DNA from 2 places in the Shewanella sp. SM71 genome. Region 1 is predicted to be linked to the other one. Evidence: riboswitches for the same ligand, from Rfam matches in the RefSeq annotation. Region 1 holds a riboswitch; the other holds the start of a gene.
The links. Region 1 has a riboswitch for cyclic di-GMP ahead of L5L97_RS04260 (glycosyl hydrolase family 18 protein). Riboswitches for the same ligand answer to the same signal wherever they lie in the genome.
Positions count from the first base shown of each region.

Region 2: another riboswitch for cyclic di-GMP. It lies ahead of gbpA (N-acetylglucosamine-binding protein GbpA); the one in region 1 lies ahead of L5L97_RS04260 (glycosyl hydrolase family 18 protein).

Region 1 covers NZ_JAKKRW010000003.1:129,617-137,778, reverse strand. The annotation lists partial or broken gene L5L97_RS04280 (short-chain fatty acid transporter) at 1-768, opposite strand, end outside; gene L5L97_RS04275 (FKBP-type peptidyl-prolyl cis-trans isomerase) at 1,019-1,489, shown strand; gene L5L97_RS04270 (DUF4062 domain-containing protein) at 1,706-2,737, shown strand; gene L5L97_RS04265 (FKBP-type peptidyl-prolyl cis-trans isomerase) at 2,786-3,025, shown strand; gene L5L97_RS04260 (glycosyl hydrolase family 18 protein) at 3,158-5,764, opposite strand; cyclic di-GMP riboswitch class I at 5,878-5,966, opposite strand; gene L5L97_RS04255 (ROK family protein) at 6,341-7,126, opposite strand; gene L5L97_RS04250 (aminopeptidase P family protein) at 7,831-8,162, shown strand, end outside.
Region 2 covers NZ_JAKKRW010000002.1:268,298-276,459, forward strand. The annotation lists gene norV (anaerobic nitric oxide reductase flavorubredoxin) at 1-364, opposite strand, end outside; gene norR (nitric oxide reductase transcriptional regulator NorR) at 590-2,197, shown strand; gene L5L97_RS03655 (TMEM165/GDT1 family protein) at 2,248-2,802, opposite strand; cyclic di-GMP riboswitch class I at 3,213-3,312, shown strand; gene gbpA (N-acetylglucosamine-binding protein GbpA) at 3,436-4,881, shown strand; gene L5L97_RS03665 (aromatic amino acid transport family protein) at 5,444-6,619, shown strand; gene L5L97_RS03670 (S46 family peptidase) at 6,888-8,162, shown strand, end outside.

The sequences.
Region 1 (8,162 bases):
TAAACGACTATTTTCTAACTTATCCGCAGGACGGCTTTCAGGCTGACGCTCGCTCACATTTGCAGAGTTAAGCTCTAACGCCGAAGCATCAAGTTCAGCGCCTTTGTCATCAAGGGCGCTTGGGTCGACATAAACACTGTCTTTTTCTTCTGGCAACATAAAGCGATTTACTAAGGGCATGACCACAAACAGAATTGCCACTAACAATAAATTATAACTCGCGAAAATGGTGTAACTGGTGGGGATGATACCGATTTGCGATTCAGAGAAATGCCCCACCGTCGCTATGGTTAATGGGATCGAACCCGCAAGCCCACCATGCCAAACCACAAAGCCGGAATAGGCGCTGGCGACCAGCAGTCGATAATCCACTTTCACTTTGCGAGCTAAGGCTTTGGCAAATAACGCGCCCACCACTAGCCCAAAACCCCAGTTAATCCAACTGGCGGCCAGTGACACCAAAGTCACTAAAATAATGGCTTGCGGTGCCGATTTAGCGAACCCCGCAATCGCATCAAGCAGCTTTTTAATCGGCGGCGAGCTTGCCAACATAAATCCTGCCACCAGCACTAACAGCATCTGCATCGAAAAACTTAACAGCGTCCAAAAGCCATCGCCCCAATAATTGATGACTTCCAGCGGGGTTTTATGTTCGGCGACCACAGCAGCAATTAATACGACTAAGGTAAGTAAAAGCACGAAAATATAGGGATCGGGTAGATATCGGTCGACGAGTTTGACCAAAGGTTTTGCCGCTTTGTTTAACATAGACTTTCCTTGTTTATTATCTGAACTAAAACGTCAACACGCCCTAGTTCTTATTTGTTTTTATTGAATTTTTATTGAGTCTTAAGCCCACAGATTAAGCGATCTCTAAAGCAGGATAAAGTCTTGAGGGAGTTTTTAACGGTTTGAACTGGTAGCACCAGATATCCCGCTCAACGCACACGCGAGTGCCGATAGCATCTCAAGCTAAAAAACTGATAATATGGCAAAAATTAACTAAGGTGCTCTTTATATGAAAATGTTACTTGCCGTTGTGGTGATTGCTGGGGTGATTTTTTACTTCTTTACCTCGATGAACGGCCAAAAAGCCGCCCAAGAAAATATCCGTTTAGGCAATGAGTTTTTAACACAAAACAAAACCAAAGAAGGTGTGATCACCACAGCTTCAGGTTTGCAATATCAAGTATTAACTCAGGGCGATGGCACAGTTCATCCTAAAGCCAGCGATACAGTGACAGTCCATTACCATGGCACGAAAATTGACGGAATTGTGTTCGATAGTTCGGTTGATCGCGGCGAACCCATAGTGTTTCCGCTTGATCGCGTAATTAAGGGGTGGACTGAAGGCTTACAGCTAATGACAGTAGGTGACAAATTCCGTTTTTATATTCCGAGTGAGCTTGCCTACGGGAACCGCAGCGCAGGTAAAATTAGTGGCGGGTCATTGTTAATATTTGATGTGGAACTGCTTAAGATAAACTAAATGTTTGTTCTATAGATGAAAGCCTCCAATCTCCACGGAGGTTTTTCCATTTGACTTAATAAGTTAATCCGAACGGATAATTTATCAATTTACCCTGTGCTATAAGTCACTTAGCTCTTATTCACTTCAAACAATTGTTGACACCTCTCGCCAATAGTTTAAACATAACCCTAATCACCTCGATATTTTTAGACTTCAGCTGTAAAGGATTGCACATTGGCCATTCCCAGAGTATTCATCAGCTCCACCTGTTACGACTTAAAACACATCAGAGAAAATCTGAAATACTTCGTTAAAACTGTAGGTTATATGCCCGTATTATCTGACGATGGTGATGTTTACTACAGTGTCGATGCGCATACACATGATGCTTGCATAAGTGAAGTAGCCACTTGCCAATTGTTTATCTTAATCATTGGAGGCCGCTACGGTGGTGAACATAAAGACAAAGAAGGTTCGATTACCAACAATGAATATCGAGAAGCAGTCAAAAATAAGATACCTATTTTCGCTTTAGTCGAGAATGCTGTTTACTCAGACCACCACACGTATCTTTCAAACAAAAAAAGTAATCCTGACTTTTACGAAAAAATTGCATATACAAGTATCGATAACATCAAGATTTTCAGTTTTATCGACGAAGTTAGAAAAAGCAGCACGAACAATGCCTTAGTTCCGTTTAATAACTTTGCTGACATGGAAGCATATTTAAAGAAGCAATGGGCTGGGTTGATGTATGACTTACTAACGGAAAGAGTAAGAGTTGATAATGCAAGAATAACAAACAGATTAATTGATGACCTTAGTATTGCAGCAAAGAAAACTGAGGAACTAATAAAGGTACTAGTACGCTCAACTAATATTGACCACATCGAAGATAAAATTAGTAAAATTGACTTAAAAGCCAAAGCAGAAAGTTTTATAGGGTGGCTGTATGATTACTTCGGGATTGCTCAAATGGCAGTTGAAATCGATAACATTCCAGATATTCGAGAGTACGATAGATGGTTTGATTATTTAGCTGCAACTGAAGCATTTTGCATTGACCTTCTTAGGCACGAAGAAGGTGAAAGTGCATTCATAACTCATCGAATCACCTGTCAAACGGTAGAAATATGGGAAACAGTGGAAGGTAATACGCACCTTGATAATCATCAAGGTATACAAGAAGCATTCGAGGCACTAAAACAAGTTGATGACTTTACAAGGGAAAATATCTTGAAGAACATTTTTACATTCTTTAAGTGATGATGTTAACCACTAGATTGAAATTCAAAATTAAACTGTAGTTGCAATATAAGCAGCACTTTGATTGACGGTACTGTGTTTGACAGTTCGGTTGATCGCGGCGAACCCATCGCATTTCCGCTTAATCGGGTGATTAAGGGTTGGACCGAGGGCGTACAACTTATGGTTGTTGGCGATAAAATGCGGTTTTTTATTCCCAGTGAACTCGCCTACGGTAACCGTAGCACGGGCAAGATTGGTGGTGGTTCTGTGTTAATTTTTGATGTGGAACTGCTTAAGATTGATTAAATCAGTCTTCAATGAGTCTGTCTTAACGCATTCGGCTGTATTCATAAAAAAACCTAACGCTTAATAAAGAAAAAAGCCCTGAATCTTCGCAGGGCTTTATTTTTTAACCAATAATATCAAAATTTTGGATGATTACTGGCAGGTTGCCGCGCCAATATCAACCCATACTGCTGCAACACTCGGTACATCACCTTTAGTCCAGTAACTCGCCTTCCAAACACGACCGTTATAGCGAGTAGTTTGACCGCCGTTATACACCACACCCGCATCCCAACCGAGATCAACTTGGCTGAGTAGCTGCCATTGGTCTGCGGTGCGAGATGGCGTATTGCCCTGAGTCCAATACTTTGCTTTCCATACCAACTGACTATGACTCACAGTATTACCCGTGTTGTATACCACACTGGTTTGCCAAGCAGTATAGTTACCGGCATTGGGATCGGTTGCATCGCATCCACCGCCGACCACTTTTGGCGTCACGGTCAGATTAGTCGATGCGCTCGCATCTAAGGCACCATCGGAAACCAGCACGCTCAAACCATAGCGGGTCGCTTCGGTAACATTGGGGCCAGTAACCACTAACGTGGCACTATTTTGCCCGGTTGCCGACACGCCTGCGGGCACAGTCCAAGCGTAGGTTAAGGCATCACCATCTGCATCGGAGGCATTCGCCACTATACTGACGGTTTTACCCGCTTCAACTGTCGCAGTCGGAGCCAGAGTCACTACAGGTGCTTGATTAGGCGTATCAGCCTTGTTCGTCACCAGCACAGTATCGCTGGCAAATAGCCCTTCAGGATCGGTGACTTTAAGGCTAAAACCATAGGCGACATCGGTTTGGGTTGCTCCCAGTTGAATAGTCGCATTCGCCATATCTGCATTCGCGATGGCAACACTTGGCCCAGAGACTTGAGTCCAGAGATAGCTTAAGGCAGCGTTTTCAGGATCGCGCGAACCGCTACCATTGAGCGTCACATCGGCGGGACCTGTGACATTCACATCCACGCCAGCATTGGCAATGGGCGCTTTATTCACTGGCGGAGTGGTGCCTTCACCATGGCCTAAACCTTCGTGCATGGCATTCAGAATGTCACCATTATCGGCATCAAGTTCCCACGCAAAAAGCCCACCAAGTTGATTAGAAAGCACATATTGCCCCTTGGCTTTAACTGAACGAGCATCATCGAAAGTGATTAAATCGCCAGTAGATGCCTTGAACAAAGATGGCGCCTCGGCCGTTTCGTCATAGCTGTAAGTCCAACCACTTCCCATGTAATCGTTCGCTATCTGACGATAATCCACCACACCAGCTTCCCAAGTACCTTTTACTTTGCCCGTTGCCGTCCCTGTAAAAGGATTATTACCACTGTAGCCATTCACACCTGTCCAGCCGCGGCCATACATAGCGGCACCGACCACAATTTTCCCTGGGGTCACACCTTGGCCTAACAGCGCATTAACGCCATTAGCTGTGGTGTAACGGGTATTGGGATCCCAACTCGCTTCATACAGATTGGTTTGATGGCCGAGTTCAGTATTAGTCCAACCACCATTAAAGTCGTAACTCATCAAGAAGATGTAATCCATGTACTGCTGAGCAGCCTGATAATCGACTTTTTGAATTTTATCGTCACCAGCACTAATGGCTGAGGTCAGCTCATAGGTACGACCCGTTTCGGCGCTTAGTTCATCAAGCATCGCCCGCAGTTCACGCATCAGAGTCACATAGGTTTCACCGTCATTGGCATTACCTAAATTTGGGTTAGCGCCATTCCCCCCTGGAAATTCCCAGTCGATATCAACGCCATCGAAGAATTTCCATGTCTGTAGAAACTCTTTCACCGAAGCGACAAAGATATCGCGCTTGGTTTTATCACCGAAGAAAAAGAAGGGATCCGAGAGGGTCCAACCACCGACCGAAGGTAAAATCTTCAAATCTGGATGTGCTTGCTTAAGTGCCATCAATTGACCAAAGTTACCTTTGTAAGGATCTGAATGCTCACTCACTCCCGCCTGCGGTATTTGAATCGCTGCCCAAGGATCGTGAATCGCAACTTTAAAATCACCACGACCACTACAGGCACGTTGCAACGCTTCGAAACTGCCTTCGATTTCTTTCAAGCTATCATTGATGCCATCACCACCACAAATTGGGGTAAAGCCATATAAAATATGGGTTAAGTTTTGCGCAGGTATCTTATCGACCGGGAATTTACGGCCGTATACGCCCCATTCGACAAAGTAACCTCCCACCACTTTGCCTGATTTATTAGCATAGGGACGGTTGTTTTCTTTTAGGGGAGCATTGAGTGGCACTAAATGGCTGCCGTCGGTATCAGCCACCAGGATTTGTTTAGCATCGCTCGCCGTACAGCCATCACTGTTACACAGTTGTACTTGCATCTGATAACGGCCGCCCTTGTTCACCTTAAAGTTAGCGGTTCCCGACGCGCCAGATGGGCCTTCCCAAACCACATTGCCGTTGAGCAACACTTGGGCTTTATTGCCCACATCGCCACTCCAAAGGTTCCAACTGACGGAGACATCGGCGGCATCTTTCACCGTAACTAATTGATTGTAAGCGGTAGCCGCTTGATTCACTTCAATAATAGCGAACTTAGTTTCGCCCCAACCTAAAGTCGGTTTACCGGGCGCCGCTGCAAAAACGCTGGCACTGATGGTAGATGCCAGCGCTGATGCCACTAGCAAGGCTGATGTTGAAATTTGAGTCTTGAACATGAGATATCCCTATTGAATTTTTATATGAATCAATAAGGCAAACAAAGCGTAGACAGGAAACAGCACTCTCTTAAAACCATGCAAAACGACTGACAACTGCACGAAGAAAAACCTGTGGTATCCCCGCTATCATAGGTACAGACGAACCCTTAGACCGGAGGCTTTGCGTCCCAGTTTTTCAACTGGTTTGCCTTTTACACACAATGACAACGTTGTCATTGCAAATATCAGCATAAGCGTAAGCGCAATAAAATTGCAACAAAATATTATCAACTGTGTTATTGGCTAAAATCGCAAATAGAACTAGGCATCTGATAATAAAGGAATTATGCAAATTAAACTATCGCTAATATTTACTTTGGGTAATGAGGATCATCTGAATACTTTAAGAATAAAAAAACAGGACTCGATATGCCAAAGGCATCATAAGTCCTGCTTTATATTTCACAATTTACGTCGCTTATGCAGCTAAAACTCAATCACTAAACATTCATGGCGCAAACCATTGTCGAACAACATGATGATCCTTATGCGCAGGGCATTTATGATCCTTATGCACGGGGTTATTTATGATCCTTATGCACGAGGATAGTCCCTTGCGAGCATCACTGATAAACCGCGGCAAACCAAGGTTTCCATATCATCGACACGATTGATTTTCATCTCAGCTAAGGGCGCGCTCAATGCCATTTGCTTTAAGCTTTCGAGGCAGCCTTTGTAGTAAGGAGCGCTATTCATCATACCGCCAGCAAGCCAAATTCGATTAGGATTAAATAAATTAACCGCCCACGCTAATCCCATGCCGAGATAACTGCCCGCGCGATATAAATCATCCTGAGTGGAGATTTTGCGGCTGCGCACTGAATCGCCACTGGCCAGTTGCTCTAAACTAAACTCGCCAGATTCTGTCATCACGCGACAAGGCCCCAACTCCCCCGCCACGCCAGTCGCTCCCGTAAAGACTTGTCCATTAAAGGCAATAGACATACCGATCCCAGTGCCGCACATGACCAATAACTCACAGGCATATTTGGCATCACAAGTCGCTTGCATACCCGCATCGATATCGTTGCAGATAAACTTAAGCTCACCCTGGGTTTTGACTGTATCGAAGCTCAATCCATTGAGTCCAGGTAAAGATTTACAAGAAACCAAACGATTATTTTGTACCAGTCCAGGTACGGCAATCGCTAATTGGTAATGCTGTAAATCATAATCACGTTCAAACGCCGCGATTTGATTATTTAACTCTTCAATTTTAAAACCTTCACCTGTGGGGATTTTATATTGTTCTGTATGTCCCGCGAGATGAAGTTCGAACAGGGCTTTGGTACCGCCCACATCTATTGTTAGTATTTGCATCGCTTACTCCACTGATACATGTGCCCCACTCTGACCCCGAGTAGAGATGGCAAATGTTAGCATAGGGTCCAAATGTTAGCGATTGAATAAAACTTAAGTTGCTAATTTTTAAGGAACAAGTCCTAATTAAAACATGACCAACCTTTTATTTAATTCACTTTTCATGCTCAAAATCACATAAATAAATTAACAACAAACCCCATAACCTCAAGCGTCTTACCTGCACAAATTCACGATTGTATACAAAATCCTTTATTCGCGACCCTTGCATCTAGCACGCTAGACTTGCGATAATCCGAGCCGGTTAAAACTCAAATCAACATAAACCCAAGCTACCTGAAGATACGAGTTTCAGAGCGCCTAGGGTGCTTCAATTCAAGGCGTATCAATGACAGAATGTCGGCTACCTTTTGAATTGATGCAACACGGAAGTGAAGTGCCCTAGACGCTCCGTCCCGGCGGTTTTTAACGCACTTTATACTGCGTTGGTTATTTTTAACTTAGCCCACTAGGTCTGCAAATAACCGCAATCGCCATGAATGGCGTGAATGCCATTAATGCAGGAGCAATTAATGGCCTTGCCTAAAGTGCGTTAAATTACCGCTGAATCCTGCATCTTCAGGTTGTTTGGGTATAAACCATTCATCCTTAGTCGATCTTCGCCTACCGACTCGCATAGCATGCCAGTCTCAATTGGAGCCCTTATGTCACAATCAATCGCTAACCGTCTCGGTGCTATTCGTAACGAATTAACATCTGCTAATCTCGATGCTTTTATTATTCCCCGTGCCGACGAATATCTGGGCGAATATGTGCCAGCACATAACGAACGTTTGTACTGGGCAACCAACTTTACCGGTTCGGCGGGTATGGCTATCGTATTGAAAGATAAAGCCGCAATATTTACCGATGGCCGCTATACGGTTCAAGTTCGTTTGCAAGTCGATGCCACACTTTTCAGTTATGAAAGCCTAACCGATACACCACAAATTGAGTGGTTATGTGACACGCTACCAGCAGGGTCTCGCGTTGGTTT
Region 2 (8,162 bases), on a different contig from region 1:
TGAAATTCCATTCTGGGTGGTGGTGATGTCCTACAATGGAGTCGACCGCATTTTCACTGCAGTAAATTGGAGTGTTAGGAATTTTGGCCATTAATGCAGTCAGGGCGCCTGAGTGGTCTTCCTCTGCATGGTTCATCACAATATAGTCTATGTCGGTTAAATTAATTTCAGCTTCAAGATTTTGTAAGAATTGCTGGCTAAACCGATGATCAACTGTATCAATTAACACGGTTTTTTCTTCACGGATAAGGTAGCTATTGTAGCTTGTGCCTTTAGTTATCTTGTACTCAGTACCATGAAAATCTTGCACTTCCCAATCGCGTTGGCCCACCCAGTGGATATTGTTTTTTACATGAATAGTCATAAATACACCTGTGATAATTAATAATGAATGCGCTACGTAAATCTTGCTTATTTAGTTAAATCTCTTATTGCACTCACTATGCCAATATTTTAAGGTTTTGATTTTTATTGGTATTAGCGTATTTCAACATTTTAAATCACTTGCTGATGTCATAATGACAATTTGATATTAGTCAAATTGACATTACACTGTGTCAATATGACTTTATTTGACTGTGGATGTGCTATGAGTGCCCATGCTGATTTAACTCAGTTAGCCTTAGATTTAACTGTCGGCGTGTCGACGCAAGACAGATTTGAGCGTTTGTTGGCAGTGGTCAGGCGGCGTGTCAATTGTGATGCTGCGGCATTATTGGCATTTCGGGAGCAGCAATTTGTCCCCTTGGCGATAGATGGGCTCTTTGCCGAAGTGTTAGGGCGGCGCTTTCAAATTAGTGAACATCCGAGATTAGAGGCTATCGCCCGTGCTGGCGATGTGGTTCGTTTCCCGGCCGACAGTGAACTTCCCGATCCGTATGATGGTTTAATTCCACATCATAGTGCGAACTTACATGTACATGCTTGCATTGGTTTACCACTAATCGCGAACGATCGCTTAATTGGGGCGCTCACCATTGATGGTTTCAACCCTCATCAGTTTGATGGTTTTAGTGATAGCGAGTTGCGAGTGATCAGCGCACTGGCCGCAGCCAGTCTTAATACTGCGTTATTGATGCAACAGCTAGAATCCCAAGTTGTTGAAGTTTCCAATGGAACTGAGGTGCTCAATCGTCCTGCTAGTCAGCAGGAGATCATAGGGCAATCCACACAGATCCAATCGCTAAAGCAGCAGATAAGTGCCGTGGCAGGCACTGATTTATCGGTATTAATTACCGGCGAAACTGGCGTGGGTAAGGAGTTAGTGGCCGCGGCGATACATAATCAATCGATCAGAGCCGATAAATCACTTATCTATTTGAACTGCGCTGCATTGCCGGAGTCCGTCGCCGAAAGCGAGTTATTTGGGCATGTAAAAGGGGCATTTACGGGGGCAATCAGTCATAGGCAAGGCAAGTTTGAACTCGCTGACAAGGGGACCTTGTTTTTAGATGAAATCGGGGAGCTTCCCTTGGGGCTGCAAGCTAAGTTATTGAGGGTTTTACAATACGGTGAATTACAGCGAGTGGGCAGTGATAAGAGCCTAAAGGTTAATACTCGGATTATTGCCGCTACTAATCGAATTTTGCACCAAGAGGCAACGGAAGGGCGTTTTCGTTTCGACCTTTACCATAGGTTGAGCGTGTTTCCTATCCACGTAGCACCATTAAGAGAGCGTGGGCAAGATATTGTCATGCTGACAGGTTTTTTTCTTGAACGTTGTAAAGCGAAGTTAGGACTCACCCATATCAATATCACACCCGCAGCGCAGCAGTTATTAGAGCAATACACATGGCCGGGTAATGTGCGTGAGCTAGAGCATGCGATACACAGGGCCGCGGTGTTGGCGAAAGCCGAGCTAAAAACGGCTTACATCAGCTTAAGTAATAAACATTTTCAGCTCGATTCTTTGATGAATCAAGCATATAAAACAGTCGACGAAGATAGGCCATCAGATGCCGCAACGCCAGCCAGGGAATTAGCATTTAGGTCTGAGTCGGCCTGTCGTGAGCGACAATCGCAAGATAATTCCAGTGTTATGCTGGGGCTTAAGGCGGCGACTGAGAGATATCAGCGTCAACTTATTCGCCAAGTTTTAGCCGCGAATCAACAAAATTGGGCTGCGTGTGCAAGAATATTGCAAATCGATACAGGTAATTTGCACCGACTTGCAAAACGGTTAGGTTTAAAAGAATAAAATATTGCGTGAAGAAATTTTATTCTGCAGCAAAACCACAGCCTCGATTCTTAGAAGAACAGTGTTGCTACGCCTAAGAGTGCGAACAATACGGCGCAGCCACGGTGTATCCACAACATAGGCAATTTTTCGGCGCTGAAGTGGCCTGCGATCACTACGGGTACGTTAGCAAGCAGCATGCCTAAGGTTGTGCCAGCAACCACCATAGTTAATGAATCGTATTTTGCGGCTAATACCACAGTTGCGATTTGCGTTTTATCCCCCATTTCGGCGATAAAAAACAGGATAAAGGTGGCGAGAAAGGGGCCCATTTTATAGAAACGGCTCTCTTCTGCATCGACTTTATCGGGGATTAACACCCAAAGAGCGATCGCAAAGAATGACGCAGCCACTAAATAACGTGCCAGATCTGGGCTTACCCAGTTAATCGCCCATTGGCCAATCCAAGCTGCGGCAAAATGGTTAAATAATGTCGACAGCAAAATACCTAAAATAATGGCGGTTTTATTTTTAAATCTTGCGGCGAGGATTAGTGCAAGTAATTGAGTTTTATCACCAATTTCGGCGATAGCAACCGTAAAGGTTGAGGCAAGTAGGGCTTCCAAGTGTGATCCTTTAGGGGTGGTTATGACATAAGCACAATAAACCGTCCACCCCTAGGTGCGGTCATTGTGCTCAGGTCTTGCTGGGCAAATCTATGATTTGCTGTGAACACCATGGCATGTTGCCAAGTATGTTGATGTTCACCCTAGATGACGATTGCTCGAAATCCAGTTAGCTACTCCCCCGAAGCGAGGTGGGCATTATACCTAGGTAAGATTTAGTTTCAAGCACGAGTTTATAACAGTAGGTGCTGATAAATGTTTGACGGGTGTCAGAAAAATACCGATTCACATTCTGTAACTTAATGAATATAAATGAATTATTTTTTGACAACGTTGTCTTTTGTTGCTAATTTAGCCAAGTCATTTCTACTTAGTTACATACTGTTAACTCGTAGTGACTCAATGATAACGACTGTATTTGGCAAACTAATTGAAAAGTTAGGACGCAAAGCTTCCGGTCTAAGGTTGTAAATGGATTTTTTAGTGAACTAAGATAGCGGAGTTGCCGCAGAATTCGATTTCTGTGAAAGATAAACGACTGCTGTTTAATGCTGTTGTTTGCCCAAATACCACTTTTATATCTAAGCCTATCATTATGTTTAGGATGATAGGCAATCAATGGAGTGCATTAAAGTGGCAAATCCTACTGTTTTTTCCCCTATTTCTAAATTGAGTTTATTGGCCGCGGCAGTAATGGCGACGAATGCGTTTGTGAGTATCTCTGCGCAGGCGCACGGTTATGTTGTGGCACCTGAATCGCGTTCATATGCCTGTAAAACAGGTAAAAATGCCAATTGTGGCGCGGTGCAATGGGAGCCGCAAAGTGTTGAGGGGCCATCGGGGTTTCCTGAATCAGGTCCTGCTGATGGCAAATTGGCGAGTGCTGGCAATGGTGCTTTTTCACCTTTGGATGAACAAAGTCCGAGCCGTTGGGCAAAGACGGATATTAAAGCGGGCTGGAATAAGTTCAGTTGGCAGTTCACAGCAAATCATGTCACCCGTAATTGGCGTTACTATTTAACTCGCCAAGATTGGAACCCAAACCAAGCTTTGAGCCGAGCGAGCTTTGACTTAGCCCCCTTTTGCGTAGTTGATGGTGGTATGGAACAGCCGCCTAAGTTAGTGACCCATGACTGCTACGTGCCAGAAGGTCGCAGTGGTTATCAAGTGATCTTGGCCGTGTGGGAAGTTGGAGATACGACGAATAGTTTCTACAATGCTATCGATGTGAACTTGGGCTCGGGTCCTGTTGTGCCGAGTGAATGGCAAGATGTGGGGGATATCAATCCGTCACTCGATCTAAAAGCAGGCGATAAAGTGATGACCCGGGTGTTTGACGCCAATGGTGAGCAAGCGGCTAAGCAAACAGTCATTACCATTAGCGATGCGACTCAAGGTGATAAACAAAATTGGCCTTTCCTATTAGCGAGCGCGATTAACGCCCAGCAGTCCCAGTTAAAAGCGGGACAAAAAAATGCATCGGGTGTGATTGAGCCTGTGTATGGCAAAAATGACATTTTTACAGCGAAAAACTCAGGTATTGAGCGTGTCGAAGTGGGATTTGATTTAGCTCCTGCTCCGGGCAACAGCTTAGAAGTCACTTCACTTGCCGACGATTATCAAATTATCGATGGTGCGGCGAAGGTCAGCTTTGATGTAACCAGTAACGCTGAGATGCTAGTGTCAGCGTATTTGTTTAGCCATGATGGCACAGCGTCAGGTTTTGTGAGCCAAACTGTTAACAATACTAGTGTTAGCTTAGTGTTAGACGTTGTTGAGCCTAAAGCTGGGCATTATCATTTGCAGGTAAAAGCTGAGCCTAAACAAGGTGATGTTATTCAGCAGAACTTTGATCTCTTCTTAAAGGATCAAGCTCCTGCACCAGAAGCTGATTTTGTATTCCCAGCAGGCGTGAAAGGTTACGTTGCAGGTACTACAGTGTTACAGCCTAAAAATGGCAAAGTGTATCAATGTAAGCCATTCCCTTATAGCGGCTATTGCGTGCAGTGGTCGGCTTCTGCCACAGGATTTGAGCCAGGTGTTGGCGCTTCTTGGGCTATGGCGTGGACTGAGCTGTAAATTAACATTTTGAGTTAATCAATTCTCAACATGATGTGATTGGGCTTAAACATATTCGCTGTGTTTAAGCCCTTTTTGTCTGCATCGGATGGAAAAAGACCGGCTTTATTTTGATTCGAGCCTAATACAAGATTACAGGTATTCTCAACAAAGGTAGCGATTTTGTTGGCTTGTATATTTTCGTTTATCACAGCGCTATTAAGTTGTTACCGTACCGTTTGCTACCCTTCTTTGTTCACAACTGGCTTGCCCACTGGGTTTGGCTCTGTTAATGTCCCAAACTATCTATTTAATCGATGCTTATATCGGTACATTAATTTGGGCTATCACAATTGAAAGTCATGCCATTTTTCAATAATCGATTTAGTTAGCCTCAATGGCTACTGGGTTGAAACATTCAAAAGCTATTGGGGCCAATTGATCTGCTAGGTCGAGATCTGATTGGATGCTTTAAGTGATGTGTCGCTTATTTCGATTTAAGACGCAAGGCTTTATCGGTTCAAATCTTACTCAAATAAAATAATAATTAATTATTGAACAGGACTATTGTGTGAATTCAAAAATGTTAGGCTCGATCGCCATCGTTGCCGGGACGGCCATTGGCGCAGGTATGTTAGCGTTACCTTTAGCCACAGCGGCTTTAGGTATTATCCCTGCTTTAGTGTTACTCGTCGTTATTTGGGGCGTGTCCGCCTATACCTCATTACTTATGCTCGAAATTAACTTACGCACTGGCGTGGGGGATAACGTGCATGCTATTACGGGTAAGTTACTGGGTAAAAAAGGTCAAATAATTCAAGGTGCTTCTTTCCTGAGTTTATTATTTGCCTTGACCGCGGCTTATCTCACCGGCGGCTCTTCGTTATTAGTGCTTAAAGCGAAGAACATGTTCGATATCGTGCTCGATAATCAAGTCGCAGTGTTGTTATTTACACTGGTGCTCGGTGGCTTTGCGGCGCTAGGTGTTGCTTGGGTCGATAAAGTTTCACGTTTCCTATTTTCGTTAATGATTCTATTGCTCGTGGTGGTGGTATTATTTTTATTGCCCGAAGTCAGTCTTGCTAGCATGGCAACGGGCGCGATTGCCGAGTCTATGACCAGCAATTGGATGGCGGCAATTCCCGTAGTGTTTACTTCGTTTGGTTTCCACGTCTGTATCGCCACTTTAGTGCGTTATCTCGATGGCGATGCAGTATCACTGCGTAAAGTGTTGTTAATCGGCTCGACTATCCCACTTGCTTGTTATGTGCTTTGGTTATTGGTGACTTTAGGCACAGTAGGCGGATATGAGGTGAATAGTTTTGAAGGTTCACTACCTTCACTCGTCACGGCATTACAGGATATTGCTCATACACCTTGGATCAGCAAATGTATTTCATTATTCGCTGACTTAGCCTTAGTGACCTCATTCCTCGGTGTGACCTTAAGTTTATATGACTTTATCGCCGAATTAACTCGCGCCAAAGAAACGTTTGCCGGCCGTATTCAAACTTGGTTACTGACCTTTATTCCGCCTGTTTTGTGTGCCTTGTATTTGCCTGAAGGCTTTGTGGCGGTACTGGGATTTGCGGCCGTACCATTGGTCGTGATGATCATCTTCTTGCCAATTGTTATGGCACTGCGTCAACGTCAGTCGCAGCTTGGGGGTTATCAAGTGTCTGGCGGATCTGTTGCGTTAGTTATTGCAGGCTTGTTAGGTGCCGTGATTGTGGGTGCCCAACTATTTGTTGGGATCTAATTCATTGCGATAGGTGTGGCTTTTTAGCCAACGCGGCTGAGTAACTTTGATTAAATGTATTTGCTTTGTAAGCGAGTTTTTCAGAGTCTGTTATAGAGAGTGTCGCATGTGATAAAGTCAGGCCCCGGCCTGACTTTTTGCTTTTTAGGTTTTAAAGCGAGTGATGCTGGGTTTTAGCACAGTTATTTAAAATTAAAACAACGCTATTAAAACGAGAAAATGGCCCAGCTTGCGCGTGGCTTCATTCACATAAAACGGACTTAACACAATGAAAAAATGGTTACTCACAGTTGCCGTGGCCGCTAGTTTTGGCGCACAGACTGACGAAGGTATGTGGCAGCCCCATCAACTGCCTGCTATGGCTGATGAGCTGAAAGCAAAAGGCCTTGAAATTGATGCAAAATCGATTTCTAAACTCACCGAATTCCCGATGAATGCCGTGATAAGCCTTGGCGGTTGCACTGCATCATTTGTATCGCCAAAGGGCCTAGTCGTGACTAACCATCACTGTGCCTATGGGGCGATTCAATACAACTCCACTCCTGAGAAAAATCTGCTGCAGGATGGTTTTTTAGCTAAGACCTTCGCCGATGAATTACCTGCGACCCCTGGCTCACGTGTCTATGTGACTGAAGATGTCACTAATGTCACTGAGCGAGTTAAAAACGGGCTTGAAGGTAAAGTGGGCAGCGCCTTCTATCAAGGCGTTGAAAGCCAGGAAAAAGCCTTAGTTGCTGAATGTGAAAAAGAAGATGGTTACCGTTGCCAAGTGTATAGCTTTCACGGTGGTCTCGAATATTATCTGGTTAAACAACTGGAAATCCGTGATGTGCGTTTAGTCTATAACCCAGCCGCGAGCGTGGGTAAATACGGCGGCGACGTAGACAACTGGATGTGGCCACGTCACACAGGCGATTTTTCTTTCTACCGTGCTTATGTATCTAAAGCGGGTAAACCCGCAGAATTTAGTGCTGACAACGTGCCTTATGAGCCAAAAAGTTTCTTAAAAGTATCGGCTAAAGGCGTGAGTGAGGGGGATTTTGTGATGGTGGCAGGCTACCCAGGTCGCACCAACAGATATCGCACAGCCACTGAAGTTCAAAATGAGTTTGAGTGGGCTTATCCCGAAGGCAAAATGCTGCGTGAACGCTTTATAGAGATCATTAAAGAAACCGCGCCAGAGGGCAGCGACGAGCGTATTAAGTACGAGAGTCAAATCGCAGGTCTGGCAAATTACGCGAAAAACTTCACTTCTATGATCGAGTTTTACGGCAAATCAACCATGTTGGCCGACCGTAAAGCCCTCGAAGCTAAGCTGGCGGCGTGGATAGCCAAAGACAGCAGTCGTGAAGCGAAATACGGTAAAACCTTAGCGGAATTAGATGCCTTGATTGCCAAAGGCAAGACGCATCAAGAGCGTGACATGATCTTAAGCTACATAGGCAGCACGACTATGTTGCCGACGGCGCGCAGCTTATATCGCCTCGCGAACGAGAAACAACTGCCAGATATGCAGCGTGAACCGGGCTTCCAAGATCGTGAT